DNA from 4 places in the Rhizobium sp. LjRoot254 genome. Region 4 is predicted to be linked to each of the others. Evidence: predicted binding sites of a transcription regulator. Region 4 holds the regulator's gene; each other region holds the start of a gene.

The links. The regulator LexA, encoded in region 4, represses DNA repair genes until DNA is damaged. The targets are predictions, from matches to a motif close to TGTTCNNNNTGTGTTCNG.
Region 1: the regulator LexA is predicted to act here: its motif matches at 3,761-3,778, upstream of ACSQ26_RS21630 (2'-5' RNA ligase family protein).
Region 2: the regulator LexA is predicted to act here: its motif matches at 1,733-1,750, upstream of ACSQ26_RS22020 (YifB family Mg chelatase-like AAA ATPase).
Region 3: the regulator LexA is predicted to act here: its motif matches at 2,597-2,614, upstream of ACSQ26_RS25070 (helicase-related protein).

The regions. Positions count from the first base shown of each region.
Region 1 covers NZ_CAXUSM020000001.1:4,387,977-4,393,157, reverse strand. Annotated here, with positions in the region: gene hrcA (heat-inducible transcriptional repressor HrcA) at 1-151, shown strand, start outside; gene grpE (nucleotide exchange factor GrpE) at 259-885, shown strand; gene ybaK (Cys-tRNA(Pro) deacylase) at 894-1,367, opposite strand; gene ACSQ26_RS21640 (arsenate reductase) at 1,370-1,729, opposite strand; gene ACSQ26_RS21635 (GGDEF domain-containing protein) at 1,899-3,101, shown strand; gene ACSQ26_RS21630 (2'-5' RNA ligase family protein) at 3,120-3,707, opposite strand; gene ACSQ26_RS21625 (methylated-DNA--[protein]-cysteine S-methyltransferase) at 3,876-4,439, shown strand; gene ACSQ26_RS21620 (methylated-DNA--[protein]-cysteine S-methyltransferase) at 4,450-4,980, shown strand; gene ACSQ26_RS21615 (bifunctional allantoicase/(S)-ureidoglycine aminohydrolase) at 5,121-5,181, shown strand, end outside.
Region 2 covers NZ_CAXUSM020000001.1:4,458,422-4,463,602, forward strand. Annotated here, with positions in the region: gene cysK (cysteine synthase A) at 1-49, shown strand, start outside; gene ACSQ26_RS22020 (YifB family Mg chelatase-like AAA ATPase) at 109-1,641, opposite strand; gene gshB (glutathione synthase) at 1,844-2,791, opposite strand; gene ugpC (sn-glycerol-3-phosphate ABC transporter ATP-binding protein UgpC) at 2,857-3,924, opposite strand; gene ugpE (sn-glycerol-3-phosphate ABC transporter permease UgpE) at 3,949-4,791, opposite strand; gene ACSQ26_RS22040 (ABC transporter permease subunit) at 4,804-5,181, opposite strand, start outside.
Region 3 covers NZ_CAXUSM020000001.1:5,086,756-5,091,936, forward strand. Annotated here, with positions in the region: gene ACSQ26_RS25070 (helicase-related protein) at 1-2,384, opposite strand, end outside; gene ACSQ26_RS25075 (DUF3309 family protein) at 3,029-3,184, shown strand; gene ACSQ26_RS25080 (YMGG-like glycine zipper-containing protein) at 3,208-3,465, shown strand; gene phaR (polyhydroxyalkanoate synthesis repressor PhaR) at 3,714-4,301, opposite strand; gene ACSQ26_RS25090 (hypothetical protein) at 4,364-4,561, opposite strand; gene ACSQ26_RS25095 (acetyl-CoA C-acetyltransferase) at 4,617-5,181, shown strand, end outside.
Region 4 covers NZ_CAXUSM020000001.1:2,220,379-2,225,559, reverse strand. Annotated here, with positions in the region: gene fcl (GDP-L-fucose synthase) at 1-531, opposite strand, end outside; gene gmd (GDP-mannose 4,6-dehydratase) at 536-1,609, opposite strand; gene lexA (transcriptional repressor LexA) at 1,895-2,605, opposite strand; gene ACSQ26_RS10915 (BrnA antitoxin family protein) at 2,781-3,017, opposite strand; gene ACSQ26_RS10910 (LysR family transcriptional regulator) at 3,126-4,037, opposite strand; gene ACSQ26_RS10905 (glutathione S-transferase family protein) at 4,146-4,760, shown strand; gene ACSQ26_RS10900 (flavin-nucleotide-binding protein) at 4,770-5,181, shown strand, end outside.

The DNA of each region.
Region 1 (5,181 bases), 2.2 Mb from region 4:
GCTGATCGTCGCACCCTACAAGAACAGCGAGGACCGCATCATCGGCGCCGTCGGCGTGATCGGTCCGACCCGGCTCAACTATTCCCGCGTCGTGCCGATGGTCGACTACACCGCCCAGCTCATATCGCGGCTCGCCGGCAAGACGCCCTGAACCAAGCACTTTGCGGCACGTTTCTTGCTCTTAAGCCTTGATTTTTTGACGGCAAAGCTCGATATCCGCAGCAACCCAAGCAAGATAGAGAACTTTCGGAGACCGTGATGACGGACGACAACAAGAACGCTTACGAAACGGAGGCCCAGGAAGCCGTGGCCGGTGCTGAGACGCCCGACGCTGCCCAGGCCGCCGATGCGCAGGCTGAAGCGCCCGCCGAACTCGATCCCATCGAGGTATTGAAGGCCGAGAATGCCGAGCTGAAGGACAAGTTCCTGCGGCTGGCCGCCGAGATGGACAATCTTCGCCGCCGCACCGAGCGCGAAGTGAAGGACGCCAAGACCTATTCCGCCGCCGCCTTCGCGCGCGACATGCTGTCCGTATCGGACAATCTCCGCCGTGCGCTGGACGCCATTCCGGCGGAAGCCCGCGCCGCCGGCGATGCCGGCTTTCTGGCACTGGTCGAAGGTGTCGAGATGACCGAGCGCGCCATGCTTTCGGCACTCGAGCGCCATGGCGTCAAGAAGATCGAGCCCGCCGGCCAGAAATTCGACCCGCATTTCCACCAGGCGATGTTCGAGGTTCCCAATGCGGACCTGCCGAACAACACCGTGATCCAGGTCGTGCAAGATGGCTACGTGATCGGCGAGCGCGTGTTGCGCCCCGCCATGGTCGGCGTTTCCAAGGGCGGCCCCAAGGCCGAAGCGCCCAGCGCCACCGAGAACGCGGGCTGATCAAGGCCTCAGGCGACAACCGGCGCTGATATCGCCTTCAGCACCGCGACCGCTTCGGCCGGCGAGAGCTTCACTTGAAGCCCGCGCTGGCCGCCATTCATATAGACCAGTTCATGCGCCATCGCTTCGGCTTCGAAGACCGTCGGCACGGCCTTCTTCTGGCCGAACGGCGAGATGCCGCCGACGACGTAACCGGTAACCTTCTCCGCATTCGCAGGCTTCATCATGTTGGCGGACTTGCCCTTGAAGGCCGCCGCGAGCTTCTTCATGCTTACCTCGCGGTCGGACGGCACGACGACGCAGACCGGCTTGCCATCCACCTCTGCCATCAGCGTTTTCAGCACGATCGACGGCGAGACTCTGAGCGATTCCGCCGCCTGCATGCCGATCTTGTCGGCATCCGGATCGTAGTCGTAGGTCAGGACCTCGAATGTGGCCTTGGCAGCCGCAAGCGCCAGCGTGGCACGGGTGGACTTGGACATGCTCAACTCGCCCGCTTCTCCAGGATTGCTTCATAGATGGCCGGCTTGAAGCCGTTCAGGATCGTCTCGCCGGCAATCAACACCGGCCGTTTGATCATCGTCGGCTCGCGGGTCATCAGCGAAATCGCCTTGTCCTCGTCAAGGCCGGCCTTGTCGGCATCGGGCAGTTCCTTGAATGTGGTGCTCGCCTTGTTGAGCACCTTCTCCCAGCCGACGCTGTCGCACCAGGCTTTGACGACCTTCGTATCGATGCCTTCGGCGCGGTAATCGTGAAAGTCATAGGCGATGCCGTGCGACTTCAGCCAGTCGAAGGCCTTCTTCATCGTGTCGCAGTTCTTGATCCCGTAGATTCTGACCGTCATTCGCCCATTCCTATGCCTCTATTCCGCCTGTCTTTATCACAAAGCACAGCGCGGAAAAGTCCAGGCGAGATGCACTATTTCGTGTTTCTACTTCAGCGATTCTTAACGGCAGAAAGGCTAGATAGCGGGCAGCCGTCCTTCCTCCGCTGGCGGCTTCCGGGGACACTTGATGGAATCGACCTCCGCCCTATCCTTCCTGTTGCCGATCATGATGGTGACATTCTCAGCCGTGTTCGTGGTTCTGTCGCGCTTCAATGTGCCGTCGGGCAGGGCGTGGGGATTGGGCTTCGGTTTCAGCGCGCTCGGATTCATGGCGTCGGTCGTGCCGCTGCCGGTGGAAATCGGCGCGCTTTCAGGTGATGCTTTCTTCGTCGCGGGCTTCTTCTTCTATGCCGAGGCTCTCCTCGTACAGTTTTCGATGCCGCTCTACCGGCGCGAACGCGCGGCGTTCATGCTGGCCTATCTTCTCATCGACCTCTATGTCGTGCTCGTCGAGCGCAGCCTGCATGCCGAACTCTTTCTCAACGATGTCGCCACCTCCTGCCTGCTCGGTTTCGCCCTGCTGAAGGTGATGGACCGCGCGACCAAGCTCGCCGACCGTGCGCTGATCGTCATGAGCAGCCTTGTGGTGCTCGACACATTGGCGCGGGTCATGGTGTTCGTCTTCTTCGTCAAATCGAGCGATCGGCTGGAGGATTTCGCGACGTCGTCATACGCCTGGGCCATGCAGATCACGACCAGTGCGGTCGGCCTGCTCTTTGCGCTCTCCGTTTTGGGTTCGATCACCGCGGCCACGCTTCTGCGCTATCGCGATGCAGCCGACCGCGACCCGCTGACGGGCCTTTATAACCGGCGCGGCTTCGATGGCGCGCTGGCGCCGAAGAAGCATTCCGGGCGGTATGAGGGTACTGTGCTGATCTGCGATATCGATCATTTCAAGCAGGTCAACGACCGTTTCGGGCATGGTGCAGGCGATCGGGTGATCGCCGAGCTGGCGGCCGAACTCGGCAACAGCCTGCCCGCCCACGCCATCTCGGCACGCTTCGGCGGTGAGGAATTCGTGATCTTCATTCCGGGTGCCAGCCTTGCCGAAGGCGGCGTGCTGGCGCAATCGATCCGGATCCGTTTCGCGGCGCGGGACTGGCGCCACATTGCCATCGACCGGCAGATCACCGTGAGTTTCGGCGTCGCCACGATCGGCGAAAGCGAAGCCTCGCCGGTGGAAGCCATGGTCAGGGCAGACGAGTGCCTTTATGCCGCCAAGGCCGCCGGTCGCAACCAGGTCGTGCTCGAAGGCGGCCGCTTCGAGCTTCGCTCTGCACCTGAACAGCTCATCGAAGCCGCTGAGCGCCTCCGTGCCGCCAACGCCTGAATGTTGCAGGCGCATCGATCAATTCCTCAGCGGCCATAGAAATTCATAGCGCCCCTGTCCCAGCAGGCTGTGGATAAGCCATACCTCGTTCACCGTCCATGTAATCGGGGTTGGAAGCTGGTGATCCTCGATCGGCGCATGGTGATAGAGCAGCGTCATATGCGGCCGGAACGTCGGATTGTAGCCGATGTCCAGGCCGACGCCATAGAGTGCATCGGCTAGTCGTGCCGTGAGCTTCAGCAGCCCGATGTTTTCGCCATTACTGCACAAGACGACAGGCCGCGCCGCTTCTTGCTTGAAGGTCATGATGCGGTCGAACGTGATGGTAAAGGGCTCGAAACGGGCCTTGTCGATCGCCTCCCTTGCCGTGAAAATCATGCTGTCTTCCAGATCTTCGCTGTGGCCAAGATTGATCAGACTCACATGGAGCCGCCTGGATGACAACGGCTGACGATGGGCGCGATACATGTCTCGGATATCCCGGGCGACGGTATGCACCTGACGGGCGGTTGCCTCGTCCGGGCGCAGCGCGGTAAACAGATTGCTGCCCGTGGGCCGCCTTGTCGGCGGCTTCGGTCCCGATCCAAAGTCGAGTTGATTGAGCATGGGAAGTCTCCTCGGGGCACGCAGAGAAGTCTAATCCATAACGCCAGAATTTCAAGAACAAAGAGTGAACATATTTCAAGGCAGAACTGTTGACATTGCAAGAATCGGGTGGAATTCTGGGCCTGCAAGCACCATCTTAGGGACAAGTTGAAACGAGGAGTCTCTGATATGAGCCGGAAAATTCAGCACTATCATATCTTCGAAACCGCCGGCGGCTTCTGCGGCATTGCGTGGAATGACGCGGGCATCACGCGCTTCCAACTGCCGACCAGCACCCATGATGGCACTGAACGCCTGCTGCTGCGCCGCATCGCCGGTGCGGAACCCGCGACGCCGCCTGCGGAAGTGGCTGACACCATTACAGCTGTGAAGCGTTATTTCGCCGGCGAGACGGTGGATTTCTCTGATGTGAAGCTCGATCTCTCCAGTCAGGACGATTTCTTCAAGGAGATCTACGCCGCCGCCCGTCGTATCGGATGGGGTCATACGACCACCTATGGCACGCTTGCAAAGGAACTTGGCGCAGGACCGGAAGCGGCGCGCGACGTCGGCGAGGCGATGGCGAAGAACCCCGTTGCGCTGATCATTCCCTGCCACCGCGTGCTGGCGGCCGGCAACAAGATTGGCGGCTTCTCGGCGCCGGGCGGCTCGAATTCCAAGCAGCGCATGTTGGAACTCGAGGGCGTCCAGGTCGCGCCGCCCAAGCCGGTGCAGCAATCGCTGGCTCTCTGAGGCGCGACGCTTGCAAATCCAGACGATCATGGCAGATCACGCCATCGGCCCCATCCATATCGTGGCCGATGGCGGCAGGCTGATCGCGATGGAGTTCGGCGATACCGAGCACCGGCTGATGCCGATGCTGCGGGCACGATTCGGCAAGGAGCCGATGCTGGAACCGGTGGACGACTTGAACGAGATCACATCCGCCATCCGCGCCTATTTCGAAGGCGATCTCGCGGCGCTTGACGCCATCGAGGTCGATGGCGGCGGCACGGAGTTCCAGCGCCGCGCTTGGGAAGCCTTGCGCGCCATCCCACCCGGCGAAACCCGCACCTACGGCCAGATGGCCGCCGCACTCGGCAGGCCGAATGCCGCCCGCGCGATCGGGATGGCCAATGCGCTGAACCCCGTCAGTCTCGTCGTGCCCTGCCACCGCCTGGTCGGCAGCAATGGATCGCTGACCGGCTATGGCGGCGGCATCGCGCGCAAGCGCTGGCTGGTCGACCACGAGCGGCGCCATGCATCGCAGATACAATTGCGCGTGGTGGCATGAAGAGTGTTTTGCTTTTCAGAACCGGAAACGGCTAAACAAGACCGTCGAATATCGGTACATCGGCACGACGCGCCGTCGCGGCGGCTTGACGCTGTCGGTGGCGCGACGATGATACGCAAAATACTTCGCGGGAGTACATAGTGACAAAGCCAAACTACTACGCGCCGAAAGGCGGCTCGCCGGCGCAGACGGAACTGCTCA
Region 2 (5,181 bases), 2.2 Mb from region 4:
CGCCGAGCGCTATCTCTCGACCGCGCTGTTCGAGGGGCTCGGAAGCTGAGATTCCACATCATTGTCGAAATCAGAGAGGGCCGAGCAACCGGCCCTTTCCTGTTTTCGCTAAGCCGCGCTCTGCAGCCGCTCGCCTGCGATCCTGTATGAGATCGCCTCGGCCAGATGAATGCGCCCCACACGAGCCGCCTCATCCAGGTCAGCGAGTGTTCGCGCGACCTTGAGAATGCGGTGATAGCCGCGCGCGGAGAATTTCATCTTGTCGGCCGCGTCCCGCAGAAGCTGCAGCCCGCCGGCGTCCGGTTCGGCGATCTTCTCGATCAGCGCGGTCGAGCAGCGCGCGTTGCAACTCACTTTGGGCTCACCCAGCGCGATGAAGCGATCCAGCTGCAATTCCCGTGCCCGAGCCACCCGCCGGGCGATCACGGCACTCGTCTCGGCGGCGGTCGGGCGGATCAGATCGCCGGCAGTCACCGCCGGCACTTCGATCCGGATATCGATGCGGTCGAGAAGCGGACCGGACAGCCGCGACTGATAATCGCTGACGCAGCGCGGACCGCGTGCGCAGGTGTGCCCCGGCTCGCCGGCCATGCCGCATTTGCAAGGATTCATCGCCGCGACGAGCTGGATATTGGCGGGGTAGCTGACATGGTGGTTGGCGCGCGCTATGACGCATTCGCCCGTTTCGAGTGGCTGGCGAAGCGCATCGAGCGTGGCTGGATGGAATTCGGGCAGTTCATCGAGGAAGAGCACACCATTGTGGGAGAGCGATGCCTCGCCCGGCCTGGCCCGCAGCCCACCGCCGACAAGAGCGGCCATGGTCGCGGAATGATGCGGTGCGCGGAATGGCCTGCGATCCGACAGCTTGCCGCCTGAGAGTTGCCCGGCGATGGAATGGATCATCGAGACTTCCAGGAGTTCGGCGGCACCCAGCGGCGGCAGGATGGAAGGCAGCCGCTGCGCCAGCATCGACTTGCCCGAACCGGGCGGCCCAATCATCAGCAAATTATGCCCGCCGGCGGCAGCCACTTCCAGCGCGCGCTTGGCGCTTTCCTGTCCCTTGATGTCGGCGAGATCGGGGAGATTGGCGGGGCTCTGGCGGATCGCCGGCTCCGGCCTGCTCAGCACCTGGGTGCCGCGAAAATGATTGGCGAGGCCGATCAGACTGCGCGGCGCCAGGATATCCATGCCGGCACCCGCCCAAGCCGCTTCCGGGCCGCTGTCATGCGGACAGATCAGGCCCTTGCCCATGGCGTTGGCGCTGATGGCGGCAGGAAGCGCACCGGCCACCGGCGCGATCGTGCCGTCGAGATTGAGTTCGCCGATCACCACATAATCGGCCAGCGCGTCGGCTGGAATGGCGCCGAGCGTCGCCATCAGTGCCAGCGCGATCGGCAGGTCGTAATGGCTGCCTTCCTTCGGCAGATCGGCGGGTGCGAGATTGACGGTGACTTTCTTCGGCGGCAGCGTCAGCCCGGACGCGTGGAGTGCGGCCTGGACCCGCTCGCGGCTCTCGGCCACGGCCTTGTCGCCAAGTCCGACAATATGCATGTTGACCTTGCCCGGGCCGATCATCACCTGCACATCGACAGGCGCGCCTTCGATACCCTGGAATGCAACCGTCGAGACCCTTGCCACCATCGCCGATGCCCCTGAATTTCCCGCCAAGCCTGCTGAAATACACGTTTTAGCAGTTAACGATTGCAATCAAGCATGGATTATGGAATAAAACAAGAACAATTTACGAACAAAATCGCGGCATGGATGCAAATCGGTTGTATCTGGTTGTGCGATGAGAACAAACCAGCTCAACCTGCAACCCGTCGGGCGTGTGGGACGAGCGTCAGGCGCGCTTGCGCTCGATGGCGTCCCACATCAGTGCCGCGACATCGACGCCGCTGAAGCGCTTGACTTCGCGAATGCCGGTCGGCGAGGTGACGTTGATCTCGGTCATGTAATCGCCGATCACGTCGATGCCGACGAAGATGAAGCCCCGTTCCCGCAGCGCAGGACCGATGCGGGTGCAGATTTCGCGTTCGCGGGCGGTGAGTTCGGTATGTTCCGGCCGGCCGCCGGCATGCATGTTGGAGCGGGCGTCGTTCTCGGCCGGCACACGGTTGATCGCGCCGACAGGCTCGCCATCGACGAGCAGGATGCGCTTGTCGCCGGCACGCACCGCCGGCAGGTATTCCTGCGCGATGAAGGGCTCGCGGAACATCTGGGCGAACATTTCCATCAGCGAGGAGAGATTGCGGTCGTCGCGGGTGGAATGGAAGACACCGGCGCCGCCATTGCCGTAGAGCGGCTTGAGGATAATGTCGCCCATCTCTGCGCGGAAATCGGCGATTTCCTTGGGGTCGCGGGTGATCAGCGTCTTCGGCATCAGGTCGGCGAATTCGGTGACGAATATCTTCTCGGGCGAATTGCGCACCCAGGCCGGATCGTTGACAACAAGCGTCTTCGGATGAATGCGTTCGAGCAAGTGGGTTGCCGTGATATAGGCCATGTCGAAGGGCGGGTCCTGGCGGAGCAGCACGACATCCATGGTCGAGAGGTCGATCTTTTCCGGCGCGCCAAGCGTGAAGTGGTCGCCCTTGACGTCGCGCAGTTCCATCGGCTCGGCGGTCGCGTAGATCGTGCCGTCGCGCATCGAGAGCTGGTTGGGCGTGTAGTGGAACAGCTTGTAGCCGCGCGATTGCGCCTCGAGGCTCATGGCGAAGGTCGAGTCGCCCGCGATATTGATGGAGGACACATGGTCCATCTGGACGGCGACATTGGTGATCCGCGCCATATTCAAACCCCTGAATGCGTGAAGTCTGCATGATGTAGGACGCGACACCGATCAAGGCAAGCCCGTCAGGCGTTGGCCGTTGCTCTTTCAATGCGCTTGCCGGTGGCGGTCACGAAGTAATGTACATCAGCTGAGTCGATCGCGAGGTTGATCTCGCAGTTGAAATCATCTTCGAGCGCGGTGGCGACGACCAGTGGCTGGCCGTCGATCATGCCGTGCAGCAGGCGCTGGGCGCCCAGTTCCTCGACATAGTCGAGCTTCATGGTGAAGCCACCGGCGCCAGGGGCGGCGATCGTGAGATTCTCCGCCCGCATGCCGAGGGTGACGGTTGCGTCTCCGTTCGCGCCAGCCACCGCGATCGCCTGATCGCCGACCTTCCAGCTGCCGTCGACACGCGTGGCGTTCAGCAGGTTCATCGCCGGCGAACCGATGAAGCCGGCGACGAAGGTCGAGGCCGGCTTGTGATAGATATCGAGCGGGCTGCCGATCTGCTCGATCTGGCCGGCATTGAGCACGACGAGGCGATCAGCGAGCGTCATGGCTTCGAGCTGGTCGTGGGTGACATAGATCGAGGTCGTGCCGAGCCGGCGCTGCAGCTTGCGGATTTCGCCGCGCATCGAGACGCGGAGCTTGGCGTCGAGATTGGAGAGCGGCTCGTCGAACAGGAAGGCGGCGGGCTTGCGGACGATGGCGCGACCCATGGCGACACGCTGGCGCTGGCCGCCGGAGAGTGCGCGCGGCTTGCGCTCCAGATAGGGTTCGAGCTCCAGCATCCTGGCGGCTTCCGCCACGCGGGATGCGATCTCGGTCTTTGGCGTGCCGCGATTCTTGAGGCCGTAGGCGAGATTGTCGTAGACGGTCATATGCGGGTAGAGCGCGTAGTTCTGGAACACCATGGCGATGTCGCGGTCGGCGGGATCGGTCTTGTTGACCACCTTCTCGCCGATCCTCACCTCGCCCTTCGAGATATCCTCAAGGCCCGCGACCATGCGCAGCAGCGTGGATTTCCCGCAGCCGGAGGGTCCGACCAGCACGATGAACTCGCCATCGGCGACATCGACGGAGACGCTGTTCACGGCGGTCATACCGTTGGAATAGACCTTGGAGACCTGGTTGATTTCAATGCGTGCCATGTCGACATCCCTCTGGATAAATTGCTACTTGTCGCTCTCGGTGAGGCCCTTGATGAACCAGCGCTGGAAGATCACGACGAGCATGACTGGCGGCAGCATGGCGAGCACGGCAAGCGCGAAGGCCTCGTTGTAATCGGGGATCTGCGAACCGATCCACACCTGCAGGATCGATTTGATGCCGCGCATCAGCGTGTAGAAGCTCTCGTCCGTGGTCATCAGCATCGGCCAGAGATATTGGTTCCAGCCATAGACGAACATGATGATGAAGATCGCGGCGATCATGGTGCGCGAGATCGGCAGCAGGATATCAATGAAGAAGCGGAACGGCCCGGCGCCATCGATGCGCGCCGCCTCCAGCAACTCGTCGGGCACCGACATGAAGAACTGGCGGAAGTAGAATGTGCCCGTCGCCGAGGCGAGCAGCGGCACGATGAGGCCGGTATAGCTGTTGAGCAGGTGCAGGTTCGACATCACCTGGTAGGACGGCACGATGCGCACCTCGAGCGGCAGCAGCAGCGTGGTGAAGATCACCCAGAAGGAAAAGGTCGCCATCCGGAAGCGGAAATAGACGATCGCATAGGCCGCGAGCATCGAGAGCACGATCTTGCCGAGCGCGAAGCCGACGCCGAGGATGAAGGAATTGAGCAGCATGCGGGCGCCGGTGACTTCGCCGGTAAAGCCGCCCTTCTGGGTCAGCACCTTGGTATAGGTCTCGTTGAAATGGTTGCCCCAGGAGAGCATCAGGCCCTTGGAATGGATTTCCGTCGCCTCATGCGTCGAGGTCATGAAGGCGACGACCACGGGCGTTACCATCAGCAGGCAGCCAAGGATCAGGATCAGGTGGTCGAGAGGCTTGGTCTTGTACATGGCTCCGCCCTCTCAATTGTAATGGACGCGCCGCTCGATGAAGCGGAACTGGAGAACGGTGAGCACGAAGACGACGATCATCAGAATCACCGATTGCGCCGAGGAGCCGCCGATATCATTGCCCCGGAAGCCATCGAGATAGACCTTGTAGACCAGCGTGATCGGGTTGTTGGCGGCCTTGTCCTTCACCATCACGTCGATGACGGCGAAGGTGTCGAACAGCGAATAGGTGACGTTGATCACCAGCAGGAAGAAGGCTGTCGGCGCGAGCAGCGGCAGGATGACAGTAAAGAAGCGCTTCAGCCCATTGCGGCAATCGATCAAGGCCGCCTCACGCACCGAGACAGGAATGCCCTGCAGGCCTGAGAGAAAGAAGATGAAATTATACGG
Region 3 (5,181 bases), 2.9 Mb from region 4:
AGGATCGAAAGCATCGCCGGCGTCGCGATGAAGCGGCGACCGTCATAGGCGCCGTCGGGACGGTTTGCAGCGCCCGGCTTCCATTGCAGAAGCGGGCGGATGAGATCGGCGAGGCGCTCGAGGATATCGATGCGCACGGCGCGCTTGCCGAGGAACCGGAAGCCGGCGAGGCGATAGAAGTTGCGCTCATAGGTATGGTCGGTGACAATCGAGGTCCGTCCGGCGGCGAGTGCGGGGATCAGGTCGCCGTAGCCGGGCTTGTCGAGTGCATCGTTCTTGAGCGCCCAGAGCAGCGTGATCAGTTCGGCGGGCGCCGGCTTCAGCAGTGCCGGCATGAAGACATGGTAGGCGCCGAACCGGATGCCGTATTTGCGCATCGAGGCGCGGCCCTCCTGGTCGAGCGCCTTCACCTCTTCGGTAATGTCGCGACGGAACAGTACGCCGAGATTTTCAGCGATCTGGTAGGCCAGGCCCTTGGCGATGCCCTGTAGATCCTCGGCGCGTGTCAGGTCGTCGAGCGGCTTGAGCACCGTTGCGATATGATGATTGATGAAGCGCTCGATGCGGGCCTGCACATGTTCGCGGGCATGACCCGAAAGCAGCTCATCGGCGAGCAGGACCACGCGCGGACGCATGATGTGATCCGATGGCGTCAGCCGTCCCACAGGTTCGCCGAGCCAACGCACGAGCCCATCGCTCGATAGTGCCAGATCGTTGTTGCCGGCGGCATGCAGGCGTGCTGCACGGGCCTCGAACTCGAGTGCGAGCGCCTTGCTCGCCGCGTTCTCGACCGCCTTCAGGTCCTGTCCGTCGGTACTGCCGACCAGCGTGAACCGGAAACCGGATAGCTGCCCCACATGATGTCCTTCAACAAAGACATCGCCATTCACACTGATTTCCGCTTCAAGCATCGTATTCTCTCTCAGGCGCTTCATGAGCACAGATGTCCTGCGATCAACGAAGCGATTGGTCAACCTCTCATGCAACGCGTCGGACAGTCGGTCCTCTATATCGCGCGTTTTTTCCTGCCAGTGTGCCGGATCTGCAAGCCAGCCCGGCCGGTTGGACACATAGGTCCAAGTCCTGATTTGCGCAATACGCGCTGATAACGTATCGATTTCACCATCGGTCCTGTCGGCCCGGCGAACCTGCTCGGACATGAAGCTTTCATCGACGGCGCCGCGGCGAACGATGTCCTTGTATATCGCCGCCACCAGATCCGAATGCTGGAGCGAGGTGATACGCCGGTAATCCGGAAGCGCGCAAATCTCCCAGAGCTTTTCCACCCTTTCGCGCGACGTGGCAAGCGGCAAAATATCAGGGTAGCGCGACAGATGTTCCAGCGCCTGGAAATCGTCCGAGGGCAATGCCTTGGTCAGGCCAAAAATGCGCGGCGCCGCCTCGAGGCTCGCCTTGAGCGTGGCAAGGGTCGAATAGTCGAGCACCTTGGACCGCCACTGCATGACTTTCACATTGTCGAATTCATGGCTTTCGATGCGCTTGACCAGCTCATCGTCGAAGGGCCGCGTCTGGCCCGTCACGCCGAAAGTGCCATCCCGGAGATGCCGGCCTGCGCGGCCGGCGATCTGGCCGAGTTCGCCGGCATTCAGGTTGCGATACTGGAAGCCATCGTATTTGCGGTCCTGGGCGAAAGCGACATGATCGACATCGAGGTTGAGCCCCATGCCGATGGCGTCGGTCGCGACGATATATTCGACGTCGCCCGCCTGGTAGAGTTCCACCTGCTTGTTGCGGGTGCGCGGCGACAGCGCGCCGATAACGACGGCGGCACCGCCGCGCTGGCGCTTGACCAGTTCGGCGATCGCATAGACCTCGTCGGCCGAGAAGGCGACGATGGCCGAGCGATGCGGCAAGCGGGTGATCTTCTTCGATCCGGCATAGAAGAGCTGCGACAGGCGCGGCCGCTCGACCACGTTGATGCCCGGCAGGACCTTGGTGAGGATCGGCTTCATCGTCGCGGCACCCAGCAGCAGCGTCTCCTCGCGGCCCCGCAGGTGCAGTATGCGATCAGTGAAGACATGGCCGCGTTCGAAATCGCCGGCGAGCTGGACCTCGTCGATGGCGACGAAGGCCGCCTTGGTCTCGTCGGGCATGGCCTCGACGGTGCAGACGGAAAAGCGGGCGTTGGGTGGGGCGATCTTCTCTTCGCCGGTGATCAGCGCGACATTGGCAGCGCCGACCTTGTCGACCAGCCGGCCATAGACTTCGCGTGCCAGAAGCCTGAGAGGCAGGCCGATCACACCCGATGAATGGGCCACCATGCGCTCGATCGCGTAGTGGGTCTTACCGGTATTGGTCGGGCCAAGCACCGCGGTGACGCCGCGGCCGCTCAAGTTCTGGGGATCGGATTTCAAGGGGTCCAGTCCATTTCATGGGAGTCCGGCCAGGCGCCGGACCTTGGAAAGCGGCAATCCATGCATCCGCTTCATTGCAATTGCAAGTCAAAGTCTACCTGGGACGCGTCCAACGGTGCCATTTGTCGCCCGTTCATAATTGATTAATGATAAAAATCAGCACTCTGGCAAGTTTTGGAACACTCTCGGAACGAATCGGCGACGAATCGCTGACTCACTGTCGTTCGGCGTTTGTTCTATACCACATATAGTGTCTTTGGTCCTTCGCTTTGCAATAGGCTGAATCCGTTGGCTTTTCCTGGTCAACTGTCGATCCGCCCGCCGATGGGGGCAAAATATGGCGTCAAACGCCACCTCGAATTATGGTTAATATTTTGTAACTATACAATAAATGGAATCCGGTCCGCGGATTTGGGAGGCGCTCCGGCGCTGCCTGAACCAAAATGGAACGAATCATCGACGAATCACGCTGCGCTGCGGTTTCCCCATACGTTCCATACAACATCTAGTGGTGTAGCAACTGGCTAACCATAAGCGTATGCCGCGCCTCAACCCGCTGGCGCTGAGGCCTTTCCGCGTGCATCATTGGAACCAACTTGTCCTTCAGCGCGTTGATGGCCCGTGCAAATTCAAACACTGAACGGAGCCACGCCATGCTCGGGACCATTTTGATTATCGTGCTCATTCTTCTCCTGATAGGAGCAATCCCGAGCTGGGGTTACAGCCGCGGTTGGGGCTATGGACCGTCGGGCGGTCTTGGACTAGTCTTGATCATCGTCCTCATCCTTGTGCTGATGGGACGGATATAGTGCGCTTCGAAAGGATTAGTTCCATGAAGAATCTGCTTGTCGCATCCCTCCTCATTATACCCTTGGCAATGACCTCGTGCACACGCACGGAAAAGAACGTCACCGTCGGCGCGGCAACCGGCGCTGTCGTAGGTGGCCTGATCGGTGGCAATGTTCGCAGCGCAGCGGTCGGAGCCGTCATTGGCGGCGTCACCATGGCCTTCGTCAGCAAGGCGACGCGTCCCGGCTATTGCATTTATGAGGACAGGCGCGGCCGGCGGCACGAAGCGCGCTGCCGTTAAACCCGACAGTTTCAACTCCTGGGTAGCTTTATAGCGGCGTCGCAAGACGCCGCCTTTTTCAATTATGCACAGTATGATCGGAGCCGGAACGAATCGCTGACGAATCGGAAATGGTACAGGTTTCCCGGTTTGTTCAACGCTATATCTGGTGCGATAACAATATGTTAGCCATATTGCCAAACCGACGGACTTGTCCAAGGGCTTGCGACATATGTTGGGATGACGTCGAGGCGTAGTGGCCGTAACTACTACATATTCTCGATCTTGGTCTGCAGCGCCCGGAGCTGTTCCTTGAGCTCGTCGATATCCTTGGCTTCCGCGGGTTTCTTCGGCTCGGCTTTCGCAGCTGCTCCGCCCGTAGCCCCGAAGGGCGTGAAGACTTCCATCGCCTGGCGGAAAATCTCGGTGTTGCGCTTGATCTGCTCTTCCATCAGTTGCATCGGCACGGACAGATTCTTGGCCAGCGGCGTGTCGCCGAGCGTCTTCGCCATATGCTCGCGAATCTGGCTCTGCTGCTCGCCGAAGGCGTGCATGGATTGCTCGAGATAGGACGGCACGAAGGTCTGCATCTGGTCTCCGTAATAGGAGATCAGCTGGCGCAGGAACGAGATCGGCAGCAGCGTGTTGCCGTTCTTGGATTCCTGCTCGAAAATGATCTGGGTCAGCACGGAATGGGTGATGTCGTCGCCGCTCTTGGCATCCTGCACGGTGAAATCCTCGCCGCGCTTCACCATCTGGGCAAGGTCGTCAAGGGTTACATAAGTGCTGGTCCCGGTGTTGTAGAGGCGCCGGTTCGCATATTTCTTGATGACGGTCTGCCCATCGTGTTTTGCCATCTGTTTCCTCCTGACAGCGCGCAGTTCGTTGACTGCAGTGCGCTCCACTCCCAGCGCATGGTTCAGTCTAAGCGAAAATCATACGGAAATACAATCGATTTGTGCAATGCGGCGATTTTGTGCGATTTTTTTTGCGCAGCAATTTGCACCGCATCATGCATGCTCAACCGCTTGAAATATGCGGGATTCCAAGGAATGCCGGACGGGAACTTGATACGGGCGTGCCACGTCCCGATATCAGCGGCACGATCCCTTTCCATTTGACAGTCCTACGGCCCTTTGCCACTGTCCCAAAAAATCCAAGGAGGAAATGCCATGTCCAGCCCCTCGATCGTCATCGCAAGCGCTGCGCGCACCGCCGTCGGCTCGTTCAACGGTTCGTTTGCCAATACGCCAGCGCACGAACTCGGCATCGCGGTGATCAATGGCGTGCTGAGCCGCGCGGGCGTCGACGCCTCGGAAGTCAACGAAGTCATACTCGGCCAGGTGCTGCAGGCGGGCGAGGGCCAGAACCCGGCGCGTCAGGCTGCGGTCAAGGCGGGCATCCCGATCGAAGCCACCGCCATCGGCATCAACCAGCTCTGCGGCTCGGGCCTGCGCGCCGTGGCACTCGGCATGCAGCAAATCGCCAATGGCGACGCCGACATCATCATTGCCGGCGGTATGGAATCCATGTCGATGGCGCCGCATTGCGCCCACTTGCGCGGCGGCGTGAAGATGGGCGACTTCAAGATGATCGACACGATGATCAAGGACGGCCTGACCGACGCTTTCCACGGCTACCATATGGGCAATACGGCCGAGAACATCGCCCGCCAGTGGCAGCTGACCCGCGAGGAACAGGATACCTTCGCCGTGGCGTCGCAGAACAAGGCCGAGG
Region 4 (5,181 bases):
CAAATCGAAATTGTCGCCGGGGCCGTAGAGGTTGGTCGGCATGCCGGAGATGAAATCGGCGCCATGCTGCTTGCGATAGGCATCCGCAAGCTTGATGCCGGCGATCTTGGCGATCGCATACCATTCGTTGGTCGGCTCCAGCGGGCCCGTCAGCATCGCATCCTCGGTGATCGGCTGGGCTGCGAATTTCGGGTAGATGCAGGACGAGCCGAGGAACATTAGCTTCTCGACACCAACCTTGAACGCGCCGTTGATGATGTTCGCCTCGATCATCAGGTTGTCGTAGAGGAAGTCGGCCGGATAGGTGTCGTTGGCGAGGATGCCTCCGACTTTCGCCGCTGCGAGAAAGACGGCGTCAGGCTTGGCTTTTTCGATCCAGGCCATGGTCGCGGCCTGGTCGCGCAGGTCGGCCTCCTGGCGTGACGCGACCAGCACCTCACAACCTTCGCTATCGAGCCGGCGCATGATCGCCGAACCGACCATGCCGCGATGACCGGCGACCCAGACCCGCTTTCCGGAGAGGGAATACATGGCCTCAGGCTTCCTTCATCACGGTCGCGGTCTGCATGACCTTGAGGTCTTCGTTGACCATTTCGCGGCAAAGATCGCGGACGGAGGTATCGTGCTTCCAGCCGAGCTTCTGATGCGCCTTGGACGGATCGCCGATCAGGAGTTCGACCTCGGTGGGACGGAAATAGCGCGGGTCGATCTCGACCACTGTATTGCCTGACAGCATGTCGTAGCCCTTTTCGTCGACGCCGGTGCCGCGCCATTCGAGATTGATGCCGACATCCTCGAAGGCCCAGGTAATGAACTGGCGCACTTCCGTCGTCTCACCGGTGGCGAGCACGTAGTCGTCGGGCTCATCCTGCTGCAGCATCATCCACATGCCGCGGACATATTCGCGGGCATGGCCCCAGTCGCGCTTGGCATCGATGTTGCCGACATAAAGCTTGTCCTGCTTGCCGAGCCGGATGGCAGCGGCAGCACGCGTAATCTTGCGCGTGACGAAGGTCTCGCCGCGCAGCGGGCTCTCGTGATTGAACAGGATGCCGTTGGAGGCGTGCAGGCCATAGGCTTCGCGGTAATTGACCACGATCCAGTAGGAATAGAGTTTCGCCGCCGCATAAGGCGAGCGCGGATAGAAGGGTGTCGTCTCGCGCTGCGGCACTTCCTGCACCAGGCCGTAAAGCTCAGACGTGGAGGCCTGGTAGAAGCGGGTCTTCTTCTCCATCTTCAGGATGCGGATGGCCTCAAGCAGGCGCAACGTGCCGATGCCGTCGGCATTGGCGGTATATTCAGGCGTCTCGAAGGACACGCGCACATGGCTCTGGGCGGCGAGATTGTAGATCTCGTCCGGCTGGGCCTCCTGCACGATGCGGATCAGGTTGGTCGAATCCGTCATGTCGCCGTAATGCAGGATGAACCGCTGATCCTTCTCGTGCGGATCCTGGTAGATGTTCTCGATGCGGCTGGTGTTGAACGACGACGAGCGGCGCTTGATGCCGTGGACGATGTAACCCTTGCTCAGAAGCAGCTCGGCGAGATAGGCGCCATCCTGGCCCGTAATGCCGGTAACAAGGGCTACTTTTCTCTTGTCGTTGCTCAAATGGATTCTCCTGTCGAATGCAATCTCTGGGCCATTGCCTGCCTCCGCGCTAGAGGCGGAATGGGGCGGCAAAATGTCGGAAGGCCGGAACACAGCACAGCAATTGCCCGATCACCCCGGAGGGGACGGACAAAAGCAGAAATTTCCGGAAATTCTGACCCTTCGCTTCTTCTTATCGAAGGACGCGCAAGACTGCAATCATCCCGCCTTCAACTGGTAAATATGGCTCTGCCCAGCGGAAAACGCAGGGGTCGGGGAAGAAGTTCCCGGTCCCGGCCAAGATGCTCAATGATAACGGCGGATGAGGCCCACCAACTTACCCTGGACCTTCACGCGGTCAGGTCCGAAAATCCGCGTCTCGTAAGCGGGATTTGCCGCCTCGAGCGCGATCGAGGCACCCTTCCGGCGGAAGCGCTTGAGGGTTGCTTCCTCGTCGTCGACCAGTGCCACCACGATATCGCCGGGACTTGCGGTCGAACCGGTGCGGATCACGACGGTGTCGCCGTCGAGGATGCCGGCCTCGATCATCGAGTCGCCCTTGACCTCCAGCGCATAGTGATCGCCGCTGCCGATCATGCCGGAAGGCACTGCGATCTCATGCGTGTTGTTCTGGATTGCCGAGATCGGTACACCGGCCGCGATACGGCCCATGACGGGAATGGCCACGGAATCGAGCACATCGTCGTTGGCGGGCCGAGGCTGTGCTTGCGGCTTGCCGAGCGAACCCTCGATGACACTGGGCGAGAAACCCCTGGCGGCCGGCTTGACGCTCGGCGAATAGGCCTCCGGCAGCTTGATCACCTCGAGCGCACGGGCCCGGTTCGGCAGGCGGCGGATGAAGCCGCGCTCCTCGAGAGCCGTGATCAGCCGGTGGATGCCCGACTTGGAGGCGAGGTCGAGCGCATCCTTCATCTCGTCGAAGGAAGGTGGAATGCCCGATTCCTTCATCCGCTCGTGAATGAAGAGAAGCAATTCCTGCTGTTTTCTGGTTAGCATGTTCAAACCCCGGCAGAATCGTGAAACAAATCTGGAACAAACACTATATGTTCCATTTATGTTCTGCAAGAGTTTAATTTTTGCTTATATCAGCATGTGATCATGCGATTTTTCGGCGCTGGGACCCAAAAAAGGCAATCTGGTATGAACTGTGGCGCATCGCGCGCGGAAATCTTCAGGATTTTTTCTGCATTGCCGCCCGCAATGTATCGTTGATGCGCTCCTGCCAGCCAGGACCTGCTTCCTGGAAATACGCCAGAACGTCGCTGTCGATCTTGAGCGAAACCAGTTCCCTCGTGTTGGGCAGCGCCGGCCGCTCGACGGCAGGCGCTGCGGCCACCTTTTTCGCCGGCTTGAACAATGCTTCAGCGGCATCCATGGCGCTGACGGGTCTGCGGGGTGGGTTCGCCATGGTGGCACCTTCTGTCTATTGATTGCTGGATGCCGACGATCATTTCCGATTAATTGTCTCACGTCCACCGCATACTGATCATGTGATCTTCGGCGGATGCTTCCAAACTCATACCTTCGCCGGATCGGCCAGCACCGGATCGGCACGCAAACGCTCCGAGGCGAAGTCCACGAACGCGCGGAGACGGCCCGATGCGGACCTGCCTTCGGCATGCACGATATGGATGGGCACGGGTTCCTGTTCGAACTCGGCAAGCACGGTCCTGAGGCGGCCAGCCCTGACATGAGCAGCGACCTGATAGGACTGGAAGCGCGACAGACCCCAGCCGGCGATCACCGCATCGATGACGGCGTCATTGGTGTTGCAGGTGAGGCGGGTCGAGATCGGAACGCGAATCTTCGTTGCTCTGCCGAATTGCCATTCGGCGCCGCCGAAAATGCCGTCGCGGCCGATCAGCCGGTGGGATGTCAGGTCCTGCGGAATTTTGGGTTCGCCGTGCCGGTCGAAATAGTCGGGCGATCCGCACACGACCTGCCGGATGAAGCCGACGCGTCGTGCGGTCAGGCCGGAGGAGGGCAGGTGGGCGATGCGGATGGCAACGTCGATTCCCTCATCTACGAGATTGGTGACACGGTCGAGCAGAAGGAACCGCACCTGCACGGCCGGATTGAGATCGAGGAAATCCAGCAGGATTGGCAGGACGTAGAGCCTGCCGAAAAGCACCGGCGCGGTGACGGTAATCGCGCCCGCCGGATTGCCGAAACTGCCCGCGGCATTGGCCTCGGCCTCGGCGATTTCAGCGAGGATGCGCCGGCAATCGGCAACATAGCCTTCGCCGGCTGCAGTCAGCTTCACCGAGCGGGTGGTGCGGATTAGCAGGCGTGTGCCGATCTCGGCTTCGAGAGACGCAACCGCGCGGGTCACCGCCGGTGCGCTCAGATGCATCGCCTTGGCGGCGGCGGCGAAACCACCGGAATCGACCACTTCAGTGAAAATGCGCATTCCCTGCAAGCGGTCCATATTTTGCCTAGTTATTTCGTCTGACGTAACAGTGTAGTTCCATATTCACCGATTATCAATTCCAAGGGGAACAATCATATTGAGCCTTCCCAATTATCGGAGGTCAAAATGAAGCTCTATAATTTCACCCTATCGGGCCATTCGCATCGCGCCAGGCTGTTCCTCTCGTTGCTCGGCGTCGATTGCCAGATCATCGATGTCGACCTTGCCCAGCGCGCGCACAAATCGCCGGAATTTCTGGCGCTCAATGCACTCGGTCAGGTGCCGGTGTTGGAGGATGATGGCATCATTATCGCCGATTCCAATGCGATCCTGGTCTATCTCGCCAAGAAATTCGGCCGTACGGACTGGCTGCCGGAAGATGCCCGCAGCGCAGCCGAAGTGCAGCGCTGGCTCTCGGTCGCAGCCGGGCAACTCGCCCATGGACCGGCTCAGGCGCGGTTGATCACGGTGTTCAACGCGCCCTACAGGCCGGAAGAGGTGATTCCGCGTGCCCATGCCATACTTGGCGTGCTCAACCAGGAGCTCGGGCAGCGCAAGTGGATCGCGGGTGGCACAGCGCCAAGCATCGCCGATGTCGCGCTCTACAGCTATGTCGCCCGTGCACCTGAGGGCAATGTGGAATTGGGCGGCTATCAGCACATCCTCGCTTGGCTCGACAGGGTCGAAAACCTGCAGGGCTTCGTGGAATTTCCGCTTGCCTCGGCCGTTCGCGCTGCGTGAGGGCTTCATATGTTGCAAAATCTCAAAGTCGATAGTTCTTGGCATCCTGGCGAGGTTGCGCTTCAAGCATCGCTCGGCGTTGCCGACCGGCTGGCGGAGGTCGGCAGGCACGTCATCCGCGACCATCTCATCGAGCAGCACCGGTTGTTCTATCCGCTGCTGCCGATGGCTATCCTGGGGACCGTTGACACCGCCGGCGACGCCTGGGCGACGGTAAGGACCGGTTATCCGGGTTTCCTGCAGGCGATCGACGACCGATATCTCCACCTCGATCTGAAGCGCGATCCTCTCGATCCCGCCGACGCGGGAATGGATAACGGAAGAGCAATTGGCATGCTGGGGATCGATTTGGGCACCCGCCGTCGCAACCGCCTCAACGGCGAGGTTGTTCGCGATGACACCGGCTTCAGCGTGCGAGTCG